Linked DNA regions of Tsuneonella mangrovi. The protein of the gene in region 1 interacts with the protein of each later gene in a pairwise test. Links are inferred from orthologs where the notes say so. Each region holds a gene or a part of one and is shown on either strand. Other genes may lie near its edges.

Region 1 (7,329 bases):
GGACCATGTGTGATCGCATGACCAAGAAGATCACCGGGAAAGCCGCGGCCATGGCCGCTGGTGCCATTGGGTCGGCAGCGATCGCTGCTGCCCTGCTCTATGCCAACAAGCGCAAGGAAAAGAAGGCGCAGAAGACCGACACGATCCCGTCGGGCGAGCCACCGGAGACCGACTGATGGAACCCTTGAGCGAAGTGGAAGGGCGGGCGATCCCGTTCGGGCGCAAGAACGTCGATACCGACGTGATCATTCCGGCCCACTGGCTCAAGACCATCACCCGCGACGGGCTGGGGCAAGGCGCATTCGAGACAGTGCGCGCCGAAGCCGGGAACGTGTTCGACGATCCCAAATTTGCCGGCGCTTCGATCCTGATCGCAGGCGACAACTTCGGCTGCGGATCGAGCCGCGAGCACGCAGCTTGGGCTCTGCTCGACCTCGGTATCAAGGCGGTGATCGCGCCGAGCTTTTCGGACATCTTTTCCGGTAACGCGTTCAAGAACGGCATCCTCACGGTCGTCCTGCCGCAAGAGCAGGTCGACCGCCTGATGGAGGTCGCGCAGACCGATCCCGTCTCGATCGACCTGGAAAGCCAGATCGTTTCTACCCCGTTCCAGGATCGCTTCACGTTCGAGATCGACCCGTTTCGCAAGCATTGCCTGATCGAGGGGCTCGACGAGGTCGGGCTGACTCTCTCGCGCGACGCCGCTATCGCTACCTATGAACAGAGGCAAGCGGGCGACATGCCCTGGCTGGCCCACGGAACGGAGAGAGCCGCATGAAAGCTTTGAGGACCCACGCAGTTGGCGGGCCCGAAACCCTTACCCTCGACGAAGTCGATGTTCCCACGCCCGGAAAAGGGCAGGTGCTGGTCGATGTGAAGGCTTGTGCGATCAACTATCCCGACACGTTGATGATCCGCGACCTCTACCAGTTCAAGCCCGAGCGACCCTATTCGCCGGGCGGTGAAATCGCCGGGGTTATCGAAGCGGTCGGCGAAGGCGTCGAAGGCTGGAAAGCGGGTGACAAGGTGCTCGCCGGGATCGGCAATGGCGGTCTGGCGGAGAAGGTCTGCGTGCCCGCCAACCGGATGTTTGCGGTGCCCGACGGCGTCCCGTTCGAGAAGGCCGCATCGCTGATGATGACCTATGGCACTACGATCCACGGCCTCAAGGATCGCGGCCACATCAAGCAAGGCGACGTGATGCTGGTCCTCGGCGCGGCGGGGGGCGTGGGCCTCTCTGCGGTCGAACTCGGCAAAGCGTTCGGCGCTAAAGTGATCGCCGCCGTCTCGAGCGCGGAGAAAGGCGAGATTGCGAAACAAGCCGGGGCTGACGACGTGGTCATTTACCCCAAGGGCGAGATGGACAAGGCTGCGAGCAAGGAGCTCGCTAATGCGTTCAAGGCAGCGTGCGGTCCTGATGGGGCGAACATCGTCTACGATATCGTCGGCGGGCAGTATTCCGAGCCGGCGCTGCGCGCGATCGCGTGGGAGGGGCGCTTCCTGGTGGTCGGTTTCCCGGCGGGCATCGCGAAAATGCCGCTCAACCTGACCCTGCTCAAGAGCTGCGACATCTGCGGCGTGTTCTGGGGCGCGTTTACGGCCCGCGAGCCGGGCAAGTTCCACGAACAGGTCAAGGAGCTGTTCGCCTTGCTCAAGGCTGGAAAGATCGATCCGCTGGTGTCGGAGACTTTCCCGCTCGAGCGCGGCGGCGACGCTATCGCCAAGCTGGAGAATCGCGAAGCGGTGGGCAAGCTCGTCGTGACAATGGACTGACCGCGCTTGCCGCTCATGGCAGGCGCGCCTATGTCCAGAAGTCCATATTCCGTTTGGGGAAAACGATGACCGATTTCAATGACCGCGAGCGCGCCGAGGAAGCGCACTTCGCATTCGACCAGGAAACAGCCTTCCGCATTGCCGCGCGCCGCAACCGGCTGCTCGGCCAGTGGGCGGCCGAAAAAATGGGCCTGACGCCCGAAGAGACCGATGCCTATGCCAAGGCGGTGGTCCAGGCCGATTTCGAGGAAGCGGGCGACGAAGACGTGATCCGCAAGGTGCTGGGCGACCTGACCCAGGCCGGGATCGAGATCGACGAAGCGCAAGTGCGAACCGCCCTCGAGCAGCAAGCGATCGAAGCGCGCCGCCAATTGATGGGCGAGGCCTGACGCCATGCCGATGAACGGCGGCGACATCGCCGGGATGATCGAAGCCGCGCTCCCCGGGGCGGTGGTCGAGATGACCGACCTTGCGGGCGACGGCGATCACTGGGCCGCCCGAGTTATCGCGCCGCAATTTGCCGGCAAGAGCCGCGTCGCACAGCACAAGCTGGTTTACGAAGCGCTCGGCGGACGGATGGGCGGCGAACTCCACGCCTTGCAACTCACCACCGCCGTCCCCAACTAATTACGCGCAAGCCCAATTTCCAAAGCAGGTCGTATTGCCATGTCCGACGTCAACCAGCGCATCTCCGATATCGTCTCGAACGACGATGTCGTCCTGTTCATGAAGGGAACTCCGCTGTTCCCGCAGTGCGGCTTTTCGAGCCGCGCGGTCGCGATCCTCGATCACTGCGGCGTCGCCTACGGCAGCGTCGACGTGCTGCAGGACATGGAGATCCGGCAAGGGATCAAGTCGTTCTCCGACTGGCCGACGATTCCCCAGCTCTACGTGAAAGGCGAATTCGTCGGCGGCAGCGACATCATGATGGAGATGTACGAAGCGGGCGAACTGCAGCAGCTTTTGGCTGAAAAGCAGGTCGCAAAGGCCGGTTGATCCTCGCCCTTCGTGGCCGAATGAGAAAAGGCCCGTCCGGGATATCCGGGCGGGCCTTTCTCTTGGGGTTCGGGGAGGCGGGGCCGGGAGACCGGGGGCCCCGCCTCATTTAGGAAGACTTTGGGGTGCCCTGTTCCTAGCACGGACCGTGCCAAGTCGAATTCGTGGCGGATTCTTGCGGGTCATGATGGTTAACAATTTTTACCCCGATCCGATTGTGTAAGGTTTCCCGACAGCGATTTGAATTGCCGCTTGGCAAGCGCGCGGCAGGGCGGCACAGACGGTTGCAATGAACGACCGAACTTCCCCCGACAGCCCGCGCCCTTCGATCCCTGCCGCCACGGTCGTGGTGTTCCGCAACGCCCCCGAGGGCGGCCCCCCGCAAATCCTGATGGTTACCCGCGCACGGCAGATGTCGTTCGCCGGCGGTGCGGCGGTGTTCCCCGGCGGGCGGATCGACGACGCGGATTTCGCCCTTGCCGATGCACTCGAAACCGGTCTCGAGCGGAGTGAAGCTGCCAGCCGGGTGGCAGCCGTGCGCGAAACGCTGGAAGAAACCGGACTGGTCATCGGGGTGCGCGAGCCCGTCGGGGCCGACGATGCCCGCAAAGCGCGCGCGATGCTGCTCGAAAGCGGAGTTCTGGCTCCGGTGCTCGATACGATGGGCTGGACGCTAGACCTGGATGCGCTGGTCGCCTTCGCCCGCTGGCATCCGAAGAACGAGCGCATCCCGCGCATCTTCGATACCCGCTTCTACCTCGCCGACCTTGGCACTGGGGCGGTCGAGATCGAGATCGATGCGACCGAGAACACCCGCCTGTTCTGGACCACCGCTGCCGATGCTCTGGCGGCGGCCGATCGCGGCGACATCATGATTATCTTCCCGACCCGCCGAAACCTCGAACGGCTCGCCCGGTTCGCCGATTTCGACGCTGCAAGGGCCGATGCGGCGGCGCATCCGGTGCGCACGATCACGCCCTGGACCGAAGAGCGCGATGGCCGGCCGTGGATCGTAATCCCGGCGGACTGCGGCTATCCGGTCGACGGCGAACCGCTTGACCGTGCTGCCCGGGGCTGATCAGGCGCACATTCCTGCTTCCGTGCACATTACGAAGTCGCGCCGCTCTGCGGCAGGAAGCCCTGCAACACATTGCCTTCGGTCGTCAGGTAATTGCGCGCATAATCGAAGCGCGGTGTGTCGGAAAACAGCAGGTAGTAGTATTTCATCTGCTCCGACCACCAGTAACCCGGGCAGTGATCGGCCTGCCTCTTGGGATTGCTGGTTACATCCGCCATGTCGGTGAAGCCGAAGGGTGCGCGGTTGAATTGTTTCATTGCCAGGAAGTGGTCGCGCCCGATCGACCGCCAACGCGGGTCGCGATCGATCAGCCACAGCGTGAATGCCGAATCCGCCAGTTCGGGGCGCAGCGAATTGGTCATTTGCGTCGCCTCTCCAGCCAGATAGTCGTATCCTTCGGGCAGGATGCCGTAGCGCGCCTGCAGTGCAGCCCAGCTTTCAGTGTATGCCGCCCCTTCCTTCATCGCGCCGCCCTGGCCAAGCAAGCCGCCGTAGAACGATGCCAGCTCGTCCTGTTCGGTAGATACGATCTCACCGGTCTCGAAATCGACATCGGCGAACCATAACGCGCCATCCCGCCAGACCTGTTGGTGCTTCAGGATGGCTGAGGTGCAGACGTTGTACATCGCCTTGCAGTCGGCATCCCCGAGCAGTTGCCAGCTGTCCCACAGGTATTCGAAGAAGCTGTCGCAATACGATCCGACGGTGGCCCTGCGCGAATGCCATTCACCGGTGTCGACATCGATCTGGGTGGCAACAAGGCCCAGCTTCGACCGGCGTTCGAACACTGCGACTGCGGCGCGCTTTGTCGCTTCGACATAGCGCTCATCGCCCGTCAGGAGGCTAAGCGTACCCCATTCCGGCAGGTATGTGGCGATGTCGGCCGGACTGGTAACGCTTTGGCGGGTTTCGCCGGTCGCTAGGTTAATGAACCGGCGCGGCATCCCGGTGGGCGTATCGAATGCGGGCAGCAATCTGTCTGCGAGGTCGCGGGCCTTGGCGAGCAAGGCAGGGTCGCCGCTGGCATGATGAGCAGATAGCAGCCCTCCGACCAGCCTGATCGAGGTCTCGAACACCGATACTTCGCCGTCGACCGCGAAATCGAGGTTGCCCTTTACCCAATCGACCCCGGCGGCGAACGCTTCGTCGAGGCCCATGACCCAAAGCGTATCGAGCGCTTCGATCAGCGACAGGCCGAGGTGACGGTCCTTGAGTGGGAAGCTGGAAAACGTCCCGCTAACAGGCCTGATCTCGTCCTTGCCCCACGCTAGGCGGCGGTAATTGTCCCACGCGAACTCCATCTGGTCGCGAACGTCGGTCGCGAGTGCGCTCCAGTCGATCCCGCTACCAGGATCCGCAGCGCGGAGCGATTGAGGCAAGCCGCCGATCGCACCCAGCGCCGCCGCGCCGCGCAACAAGGTGCGCCGTTGCAGTTTCACGCGCTCCATCCTCCTGTTCCCTCGCCGACCGGGCCTCGCCGATTTTGTCCGGTTTCACAACCGTCTTGCGTCGCGCGCGGCTCTCGCCCAATCGAGCGGAAGCGAAATTTCCATTCGGCACAGGAGCCAGAATGCCCAAGTTGCTTCGTATCGCTGCCGTTCTCGCTACTGTTCCCGCGCTCGTATCGGGGCCCGCGCTCCTGTCGGCAAAGTCCGAACCGACGCCATATGACAGCGTCGATCCGATGATCGGCACCGGCGGCGAAGGGCACACCTTCCCCGGCGCAGTCGCCCCGTTCGGGATGGTCCAGCTCTCGCCCGACACCGACACGACTTGCACGATCCGCGATTGCTACGGCCACGCGGCAGGTTATCGCTACGAGGATCCGACGATCCAGGGATTTAGCCACACCCATTTTTCGGGCGCGGGCCACTCTGACCTCGGCGATTTCCTGGTGATGCCGGTCAGCGGCGATGCAGTGCCGCTCGAACCGGGTAGCGCGACCGACTCGGCATCGGGTTATCGCTCGCGCTACAGCCACGCGACCGAGGTCGCGCAGCCGGGATACTATGCTGTTACACTCGCCGACTACGGCGTGAGAGCAGAAATGACCGCGGGCACGCGAATCGGTGTCCATCGCTATACCTTTCCGGCGGACAAGGCGGCACATCTCGTTTTCGATCTCAGGACGTCGCTGTACAACTACCCGGGCAAGGTCCTGTGGTCCTCGATCCGGTTGCGTGGCGATCGCACGATCACCGGCTGCCGCCAGACGCGCGGCTGGGCGCCCGACCGCGTGCTGTGCTTTGCGATGCAGCTCTCCGCGCCGGTCGCCGGGCACGCGTTCGTCGATACCGAGAAAAGTGTCGCCTACCGCGGGTTCCAGGGGCCGGGACGCGGGACGGACAAGGTGGCCTACAAACAGGGGCGCGCGATCGTTGCGCGGCTCGATTTCGGCCAACTTCCCAGGCCGCTGGAAGTGAAGGTGGCAATCTCGTCGGTCGACGAAGCAGGCGCACTGGCCAACCTAGCGAGCGAACCGGGCGACTTCGACGCGATCCGCGCGAAGACCAGGGCCGAGTGGCAGAAAGCGCTGGGAGCGGTCGAGATCGAAGCACCCGAGGGTATGCGCACGAGCCTTTATACTGCGCTCTATCATTCGCTGCTCGCCCCCTCGATCGCGGGCGATGTCGATGGTCGCTATCGGGGGGCGGATAACCAGGTCCACACGGTCGACTTTCCCTTCCGGTCGACCTTTTCGCTGTGGGACACGTTCCGTGCCGAACAGCCGCTGCTTACCCTGATCCAGCCCGAGAAGGTCAACTCCGACATCGTCCGGTCACTGCTGGCCAGCCAGCAGGACAGCCCGTTCGGCATCCTGCCCGTGTGGCAGTTCCAGGGGCGCGAAACGTGGACCATGATCGGCTATCACGCGGTGCCGATCATCGCCGACGCGTATCTCAAGGGGATCAAGGGATTCGATGCTGACAAGGCGCTCGATGCGATGGTGGCGAGCGCAACCTACGGTCCCTATGGCGATCTCGCCGACTACATGAAGCTGGGCTATGTCCCGATCGACAAAGAGCCCGAAGCGGCATCGAAGACTGTCGAGTACGCCTACGACGACTGGACCATCGCCCGCATGGCCGATGCGATGGGCAGGAAGGATATCGCGGCCCGGTTCTACAAGCGGGCGGGCTACTGGCGGAACACGTTCGACCCGAAAACCGGGTTCGTCCGTGCGCGGAAATCGGACGGCCAGTTCCGCACGCCGTTCGATCCTACCGCGATCAACTACGGCTCGGACTACACCGAGGGCAATGCCTGGCAATACAGCTGGTTCGTGCCGCAGGACCAGGCTGCGCTGTTCAAGGCAATGGGCGGCGACAAGGCAGCCATCGCCAAGCTCGATGCGATGTTCGATTTCGACAATTCGAAACTCGACTACAGTCATGCCGAAGATATCGCTGGACTGATCGGGCAATACATTCACGGCAACGAGCCGAGTCATCACGTCGCTTATCTCTACGACTACGCGGGTG
Region 2 (7,262 bases), 400 kb from region 1 along the record:
CGCTACTGGAACGCGATCGTCGCCAATGGCGGCGCGGAAAGCGCATGCGGCTGGTGCAAGGACAAGTGGGGACTCAATTGGCAGATCACCCCGCGCACGCTTACAGAAGCGCTGGCCGCAGGAGGCGACGAAGCGAAGCGCGCCTTCGAAGCGATGATGACAATGGGCAAGATCGACGTGGCCGCGATCGAGGCGGCGCGAAGAGGAGGCTGAGCCATGACGCGCAAGATCACCGGAGCCGCATTCCTCTCGCTCGACGGTGTGATGCAGGCCCCGGGCGGGCCAAGCGAGGATTCCACCGGCGGCTTCGACCAGGGCGGCTGGGTGTTCAAGGCGTGGGACGACGAAATCGGCGAGACGATCGGATCGCTGTTCGCTGGCGAATATGACCTGCTATTGGGGCGGCGAACCTACGATATCTTCGCTGCCTACTGGCCCTATGTCGAAGGCGATGAGGCGTCGATGGGAGAGGCCTTCACCCGCGCAGGAAAGCATGTGCTGACCCGTCGCAATGCTCCGCTGGAATGGGTCAATAGCCACAAACTCTCCGGCATCGACGAAGTCGCGACACTCAAGCAGAGCGAAGGCCCCGACCTCATCATCCAGGGATCGAGCACGATCTATCCCGGCCTTCTCGCCGCCGGATTGCTCGACAAGCTGATCCTGATGACCTTTCCCGTCACGCTGGGCCATGGCAAACGTCTGTTCGGCGAAGGTACGCCGCCCGCGATGCTCGAAATGGTCGATCACAAGGTCACCGCCAAAGGCAGCGTGATCGCCACCTATGTGCCTGCCGGGCCGCTCCCGCCCTACCCGCCGTTCGGCCCTGAGCCGAGTAAGAGCGAACGCGAGGCGGAACGGCAGCAGGCAATGAAGGAAGGAACCTGGTGATGGCTCAACACGAAGGAGGATGTGCGTGCCGCGCGGTCCGCTATCGCCTGACCGACGATCCGATCGTCGTACATTGCTGTCATTGTACCTGGTGCCAGCGCGAGACCGGCAGCGCATTCGCGGTCAACGCGGTGATCGAGGCTGACAGGGTCGAACTGATCTGCGGAAAGCCCGAACGGATCGACACGCCTTCGGCCAGCGGCAAGGGTCAACCGATATTCCGCTGCCCGAACTGCAAAGTCGCATTGTGGAGCCACTATGGCGGGGCTGGCGACAAGGCGAACTTCATCCGTGTCGGCACACTCGACGAACGCGCGGCCTGTCCGCCCGACGTTCACATCTTCACCGAAAGCAAGCAGCCGTGGGTCGTGATTCCGGACGGCGCGGAATCCTTCCCGGTGTTCTACTCGGGCAAGGACGTGGTGCGGATCTACGGCGAAGAAGGTGCCGCTCGCTGGCGGAAACTGAGGGAGGGCTGAAATGGCCGACTATACGTTCTACACCAACCCGATGAGCCGTGGGCAGATCGCGCGATGGGCATTGCACGAAGCAGGTGCCGACTACGACACCGTGCTGGTCGACTGGCAGGCCAAGCCCGCCGAATTCCTTGCCGCCAACCCGATGGGCAAGGTGCCGACGATCATCCACCACCACGGCTCGCACGATCACGTCGTCACCGAAGCGGCGGCGATCTGCCACTACCTCGCCGAAATGACCGCGCCCGAGCTCTTGCCGAACGCTGAAGAGAAGGCCGACTACTTCCGCTGGCTGTTCTTCGCAGCGGGGCCGCTCGAGCAGGCAGTGGTGGCAAACAGCATGGGCTGGGAAGTCGCTCCCGAGCGCGAGGGCATGGCTGGCTTCGGGACTTACGAACGGACGATCAACGCGATCGACGGTTGGCTGGGCGAACACGACTATGTCTGCGGCGACCGGTTCACGATGGCCGACGTCTATGTCGGCAGCGCAGTCGACTGGGGCCTGGCTTTCAAGTCGATCCCGACGCGCCCTTCGTTCGAAGCCTATGCAGCGCGGCTGCGCGAACGCGATGCCTACAAGGCGGCCAAGGCGATCGACATGCGGCTGATCGCCGAGGCGCAGAAGGCTTAGGAGAAGGCGGAGCTGCCTTTGAGGAGTTGGTAGGCCTCGACCACGCGGCCCAGCCGCGCCTCGTGGCTGCGGTCACCGCCATTGCGATCGGGGTGGTAGCGCCGCACCAATTCCGAATAGCGCCGCCGCAGCCCGCGCCGATCAACCGACGGCGACAAGTCCATCGCGTTCAAGGCTTCGCGTTCGCGCGGGGTAAACCGGGCATAGTGCGCGTTGGCATCGGCCCTGCGGCGGATATCCGCCGCCCGCGCCCCGATTGCTTCGAGCGGATCGTCGAAGTCGGCCCATCTCGGCACGCCGCCCGCTCCGCCATCGGCGCGGAATGCACGTGCGGTGCTCGAATTGCTCCACCCGGCACCCGGCGACTGCGCTTCCCAGATTTCTTCCGCGCTCATCCCTTCAAACCAGTCGTATTCGGAATTGAACTCGCGAACATGGTCGAGGCAGAACCAGCGCCATTCGCCCGGCCCGTCAAAACCGGCCGGCAGCACACCCGGCGCACGGTACTCGCCAGGTTCGTTGCAGCCGGTGGCATCGCAGGTGCGCCCGGTATCTTCGTGTCGTCCGTGGAATCGCGTTTCCCGCATTCGCACAAGGATGGGCATGGACATGACGCTTGTGAACCCCCAAATCGGCGGACATGACCGGTCCCTTGCAAAACGAAATGAACGACCTGCTGAATGCGGCGTTCACCCCCATCCGCCTCGAAGTCATCAATGACAGCGCCAAGCATCACGGCCATGCCGGTGACGACGGCAGTGGCGAATCGCACTTCACTGTCGTGATCGAATCCGAATCGTTCGTCGGAAAGTCGCGGCTCGAACGACAGCGGATGGTCAACGCCGCGCTGGGCGACATTCCCGGCCAACGAGTCCACGCGCTGGCTATCCGCGCCGTCGCACCGGGAGAAGCATGGTGAGCAATCTCGAAACGATCGCCCCCGTCACCCACGACCTCGGCGGGTTCAAGGTACGCCGCGCGATCCCGACCAAGGGCCGAACGATGGTCGGCCCGTTCATCTTCGTCGACGAGTTCGGCCCGGCCCGGCTCGACGTCGGTCAGGCGATGGACGTGCGCCCGCATCCACACATCAACCTCGCCACCGTCACCTGGCTGTTCGAAGGCGCGATCGACCACCGCGACAGCATCGGGAGCTTCGCGACGATCCGCCCCGGGCAAGTCAACCTGATGACCGCAGGCAGCGGGATCGTCCACTCGGAGCGCAGCCCGCAGGCGGAACGCGACGCAGGCCCGCGCCTGTACGGGATGCAGACCTGGCTCGCGCTGCCCGACGGGCGCGAGGAAATCGACCCGGCGTTCGAAGCGGTGCGGGACCTGCCCGTGGTCGAGGACGATTGCGCCAAGGCGATCGTCATCATGGGCAGCCTGTGGGGCAAGACCGCGCCGACCACGACTTACGCCGAAACGATCTATGCCGAGATCGTGCTTGCCCCCGGCGGCAGCCTTCCGATCGATGCCGAGGCGGACGAGCGCGCGGTGATGCTGGTCGGCGGCGAAGCGAGTATCGACGGGCAGTCGCTCGAACCGTTTGCACTGACCGTGCTGACCCCCGGCGCCGCGATGCGGCTATCGTCGGAGGCCGGCGGGCGCGTGATGCTGCTCGGCGGCGAAGCCTTCACGACCAAGCGCCACGTCTGGTGGAATTTCGTCAGTTCCAGCCGCGAGCGGATCAACCAGGCCAAGGACGACTGGCGCGCCGGGCGTTTCGCGCAGGTGCCCGGCGACAGCGACGAATTCATCCCCCTCCCCGACCGCCCCAACACAGTGAGCAACCCATGAGCTTTACCGACCAGACTGCTTGGATCACCGGCGCATCGAGCGGCATCGGCGCCGCGCTCGCCCGCGAATGGGCCGCACGTGGGGGGCACGTCATCCTCTCCGGGCGCGATGAAGCGCGGCTCGCCGCAGTGGCAGGCGACATATCTACCGACACGCTGGTGTTGCCGTTCGACGTGCGCGACGATGCGGCGCTGGCCGAAGCAACCAAGAAAGCACTCGAATGGAAAGGCGGCGTCGACCTCGCGGTCGCCAATGCCGGAATCTCGCAGCGTTCGGCAGCGGTCGAAACCGCAATGCAGGTCTATCGCGAGATCATCGAGGTCGACCTGATCGCCCAGATCGCCTTCGCCCAAGGCCTGATCGGCCCGATGACCGCGCGCGGCCGTGGCCACCTTGCGTTCATTTCCTCGATCGCGGGCAAGGTCGGGGTGCCGATGCGCACCGCCTATTCCGCCGCCAAGTTCGGCCTTGCGGGATATGGCGATGCGCTGCGCGGCGAACTGTCGCAGACCGGGGTGCAGGTCCACACGATCTACCCCGGCTCGATCCGCACCGACGTCAGCCGCAACGCGCTCACCGCCGACGGCTCGGCGCGTGGCAAGAGCGACAAGGCGATCGATGAAGGGATCGATCCGGCAGACGCGGCGAAGACAATGCTCGACGCCATCGCTGCCGGAACGCGCGAGATCATCGTTGCGCGCGGTTCGGAAGAGGCGCTGGGCGAGCTTCGCCGCACCCCCGATCAGTTGTTCGACCAGGTCGCGGCAATGGTCGCGCAAGGGTATATGGAGCGCCTCAAGGGAGAGTAGGCATGGAGATGAAGCGCGTTGCGCTCGCCAACGGGATCGAACTCGACGTGGTCGACGAAGGGCCGCGCGATGCGCCCGCGCTGATCTTCCTCCACGGCTTTCCCGAAAGCCACCGCACCTGGCGCAACCAGGTCGCGCATTTCTCCGATCGCTATCGCAGCATCGCACCCGACCAGCGCGGCTATCGCGGATCGTCGAAGCCGCAGGACGTCGAATCCTACACCACCGACAAGCTGATCGGCGATGTATTCCTGCTCGCCGATGCGCTGGGGGTCGATACCTTCACGGTGATCGGCCACGACTGGGGCGGCGCAATTGCCTGGGGCGTGGCGCTGGGCGGGCAGATGAATGGCCGGGTTATCCGCGCGGTGATCGCCAATGCGCCGCATCCGGCGGTGTTCCAGCGGCTGCTCTACACCAACCCCGTCCAGCGCGAGGCGAGCCAGTACATGCGTGGGTTCAGGGACACCGCGAACGATACGCTGGTGCGCGAGCACGGCCTCGCCGCGCTGTTGCAGCAGGAAATCAGGTGGGATCGCTCCGATGCGATGGAGCCGGAAGAGCGCGAAATGCTGCTGGCCGACTGGCAGGATCGCGAAGCTGCGTTCGGAATGCTCAACTGGTACCGCGGGGCGCAGATCGACGTGCCGCCGCTCGATGCACCTTACGAAATCCCGCAAGGTTGGGCGCCGCCGACGCTGCCGCCGCTGTCGATCCCCACGCTGGTGATCTGGGGCATGGACGATATTGCCCTGCCGCCTGAAAACCTTCTCGGCCTCGGCGACGTCGTCACCGACATGACATTGGTCGAAGTGCCGGGCTACGGCCACTTCGTGCCGTGGGAAGCGCCCGACGCGGTCAACGCTGCGATGGACGAATTCCTGGCGAAGACGGAATGAACTTTGGAAGCGGGTTCCCGGCTATCGAAACGACCGCTTTCGGAACGAGGCTCGTCCAGCCGGAACGACCGCCATGGGGTGGGAAGCGGACCTAACGCTTTGGGCGCTCCAAGAACTGAAACCATTTCGGCGGTTGCAGGTGAAGCGACAGCATTGCGCTAGGAATGCCGAGAAGCAGGCTTCCAAAGAATAGTAAGACTCCCAATCCGCCGCGGGGTTGATAATGCACAAGTGCTCCCCCGCAAGCGCCAGCAGCGAAAAACAGGGACCATCGTATGAGTTCAAGCTGCCGTGTCGTCATTTGCAGATGGTGGCAGGCCGCGACCTTGTCCGCAATCGGGTCGTTACCTGCTCGTCCGCTTTTGACCCCAGTCGCCGATTCGCTTGGTATTGAAGAAGTGATGTCATCCAATGACAACTAAACTCCTTAGGATGTGTCGGAAATTGCATCATGATTGATTTTGTAATAGATTTCTACATTTCAATTCACTGGGTATGGCGTAATTCGTACTCTCCTTTCTTGGGGATCAGATCTCGGGAAGAGGCGAGTCAGTTGAGTAAGAGGTTGTCAGCATCTATTTATAGCACATTTGTCTTATCTATTTGTTTTTCATCATATCTGCAAATAAGGCACCCAAATGTACTCCCTTTTCAGGGTAATTCGCCATACTTTAACGCACTATTCATCATGACTGCAATAGTGGTAATTGATTTGAAAATATATTACATGTTGAATTCGAAGAAAGATCGAGAATTAGAATTCGAAAGAAATAGCATTCTGTACAAGTACGCTTTATCTGCATCAGCTATATTAATATTCTGCGCTATGCCTGCAATATTACTATTTTTAATACTAGATAGCAAATGAATCACCTTCACGCATTACATAATCCAAAAATCAGACACGGCCCGACTTTGCCGTTCCTGCACTTCTGCTTGGACCGGTTCGGTCAACGTCGATCGCGGTTACACCGCCTTTAACGAGATTGATCAATTGGCATCAAGATCAGGCTCACACCCCCCTTGACTCACGTCCCGATTATTGGCGGGCGCCGTCAACAAGCCTCGGATAGAACCTGTCCTTCAGACGCTTCTTGTACCGGTCGGGCAACGGCTCGTTGATCCGGTCGTATGCGGCGGTTAAGCGCTCCCAATTCTCTGCTGCCGATTTCAGTCGATCGATTGAGCGACGTTTGGCTTTCGCCGCCTCCCGGTAGATTTCGGCCCATATGCTGACATTCCGTATTCGGGTCGATAGCAGAAAGTCTGCATCCCGCCGAAACACCCTAAGCGCTACTCGTCGATCCACTTGATCCATGCGCCGTGCGGGTGTGCTTGCGCCAGGAACGCTTCGCCCTCGCCGCCCGGCCAGTAGCGCACGCGCAGTTCGTGGCGGTGGGTGTCGCGGTTGGCCTCCAACGCGATCCATGCCAGTGGCTTGTCCGCGCTGGCCTCGGCCCCCGCCTCCTCCATCGCGGTGCGCACCCGCTCCTGCTGGTCCTTGGGCACGTATTGCCAGACGATCGAGTGCATCAGCACGCGAGTGGTGCCCGCCTCCTGCGGCTTGGCCAGTTCCGCCTCGACGAAATCGGCGGCGTTCATCTTGACGATGTCGGGCGCTTTCTCTGTCGCCGCAGCAATTGCCGCTTCCAGCCGGTCGAAGCGCACGGTGTGTTCGGGCCAGATATACGCCTTGAGCCGCAAGGCCTGTGCCGGATCGGTCAGGTCAACCGGGGTCACGTCGCAACCCTTGAGC

What was found.
Region 2: the proteins of grxD (region 1) and CJO11_RS04340 interact in binary tests that used the Escherichia coli proteins (3 or more experiments, as listed by UniProt). The link is inferred for Tsuneonella mangrovi from one-to-one orthologs.

The regions. Positions count from the first base shown.
Region 1 is NZ_CP022889.1:1,272,663-1,279,991, reverse strand. What follows is about bases 1,340-4,104. They hold grxD (Grx4 family monothiol glutaredoxin), read left to right. Parts: upstream 1,340-2,439; coding sequence 2,440-2,769; downstream 2,770-4,104. Other genes in these bases: CJO11_RS06250 (glycoside hydrolase family 47 protein), read right to left, coding at 3,877-4,104; CJO11_RS06255 (NUDIX domain-containing protein), read left to right, coding at 3,059-3,847; CJO11_RS06265 (BolA/IbaG family iron-sulfur metabolism protein), read left to right, coding at 2,167-2,400; CJO11_RS06270 (DUF1476 domain-containing protein), read left to right, coding at 1,839-2,162; CJO11_RS06275 (NADPH:quinone oxidoreductase family protein), read left to right, coding at 1,340-1,773. In the rest of the region: CJO11_RS06285 (isopropylmalate isomerase), read left to right, coding at 18-176; leuD (3-isopropylmalate dehydratase small subunit), read left to right, coding at 176-778; more of CJO11_RS06275, read left to right, coding at 775-1,339; more of CJO11_RS06250, read right to left, coding at 4,105-5,295; CJO11_RS06245 (GH92 family glycosyl hydrolase), read left to right, coding at 5,418-7,329. UniProt on the Escherichia coli protein: Monothiol glutaredoxin involved in the biogenesis of iron-sulfur clusters.
Region 2 is NZ_CP022889.1:873,789-881,050, forward strand. Bases 1,580-4,277 are described here. They hold CJO11_RS04340 (BolA family protein), read left to right. Parts: upstream 1,580-2,638; coding sequence 2,639-2,917; downstream 2,918-4,277. Other genes in these bases: CJO11_RS04330 (glutathione S-transferase family protein), read left to right, coding at 1,580-1,998; CJO11_RS04335 (J domain-containing protein), read right to left, coding at 1,995-2,585; CJO11_RS04345 (pirin family protein), read left to right, coding at 2,911-3,798; CJO11_RS04350 (SDR family NAD(P)-dependent oxidoreductase), read left to right, coding at 3,795-4,277. Outside these bases: CJO11_RS04315 (VOC family protein), read left to right, coding at 1-213; CJO11_RS04320 (dihydrofolate reductase family protein), read left to right, coding at 217-891; CJO11_RS04325 (GFA family protein), read left to right, coding at 891-1,370; more of CJO11_RS04330, read left to right, coding at 1,372-1,579; more of CJO11_RS04350, read left to right, coding at 4,278-4,607; CJO11_RS04355 (alpha/beta fold hydrolase), read left to right, coding at 4,610-5,506; CJO11_RS04365 (DUF2332 domain-containing protein), read right to left, coding at 6,800-7,262. UniProt on the Escherichia coli protein: Transcriptional regulator that plays an important role in general stress response. Has many effects on cell morphology, cell growth and cell division. Acts by regulating the transcription of many genes, including dacA (PBP-5), dacC (PBP-6), ampC and mreB.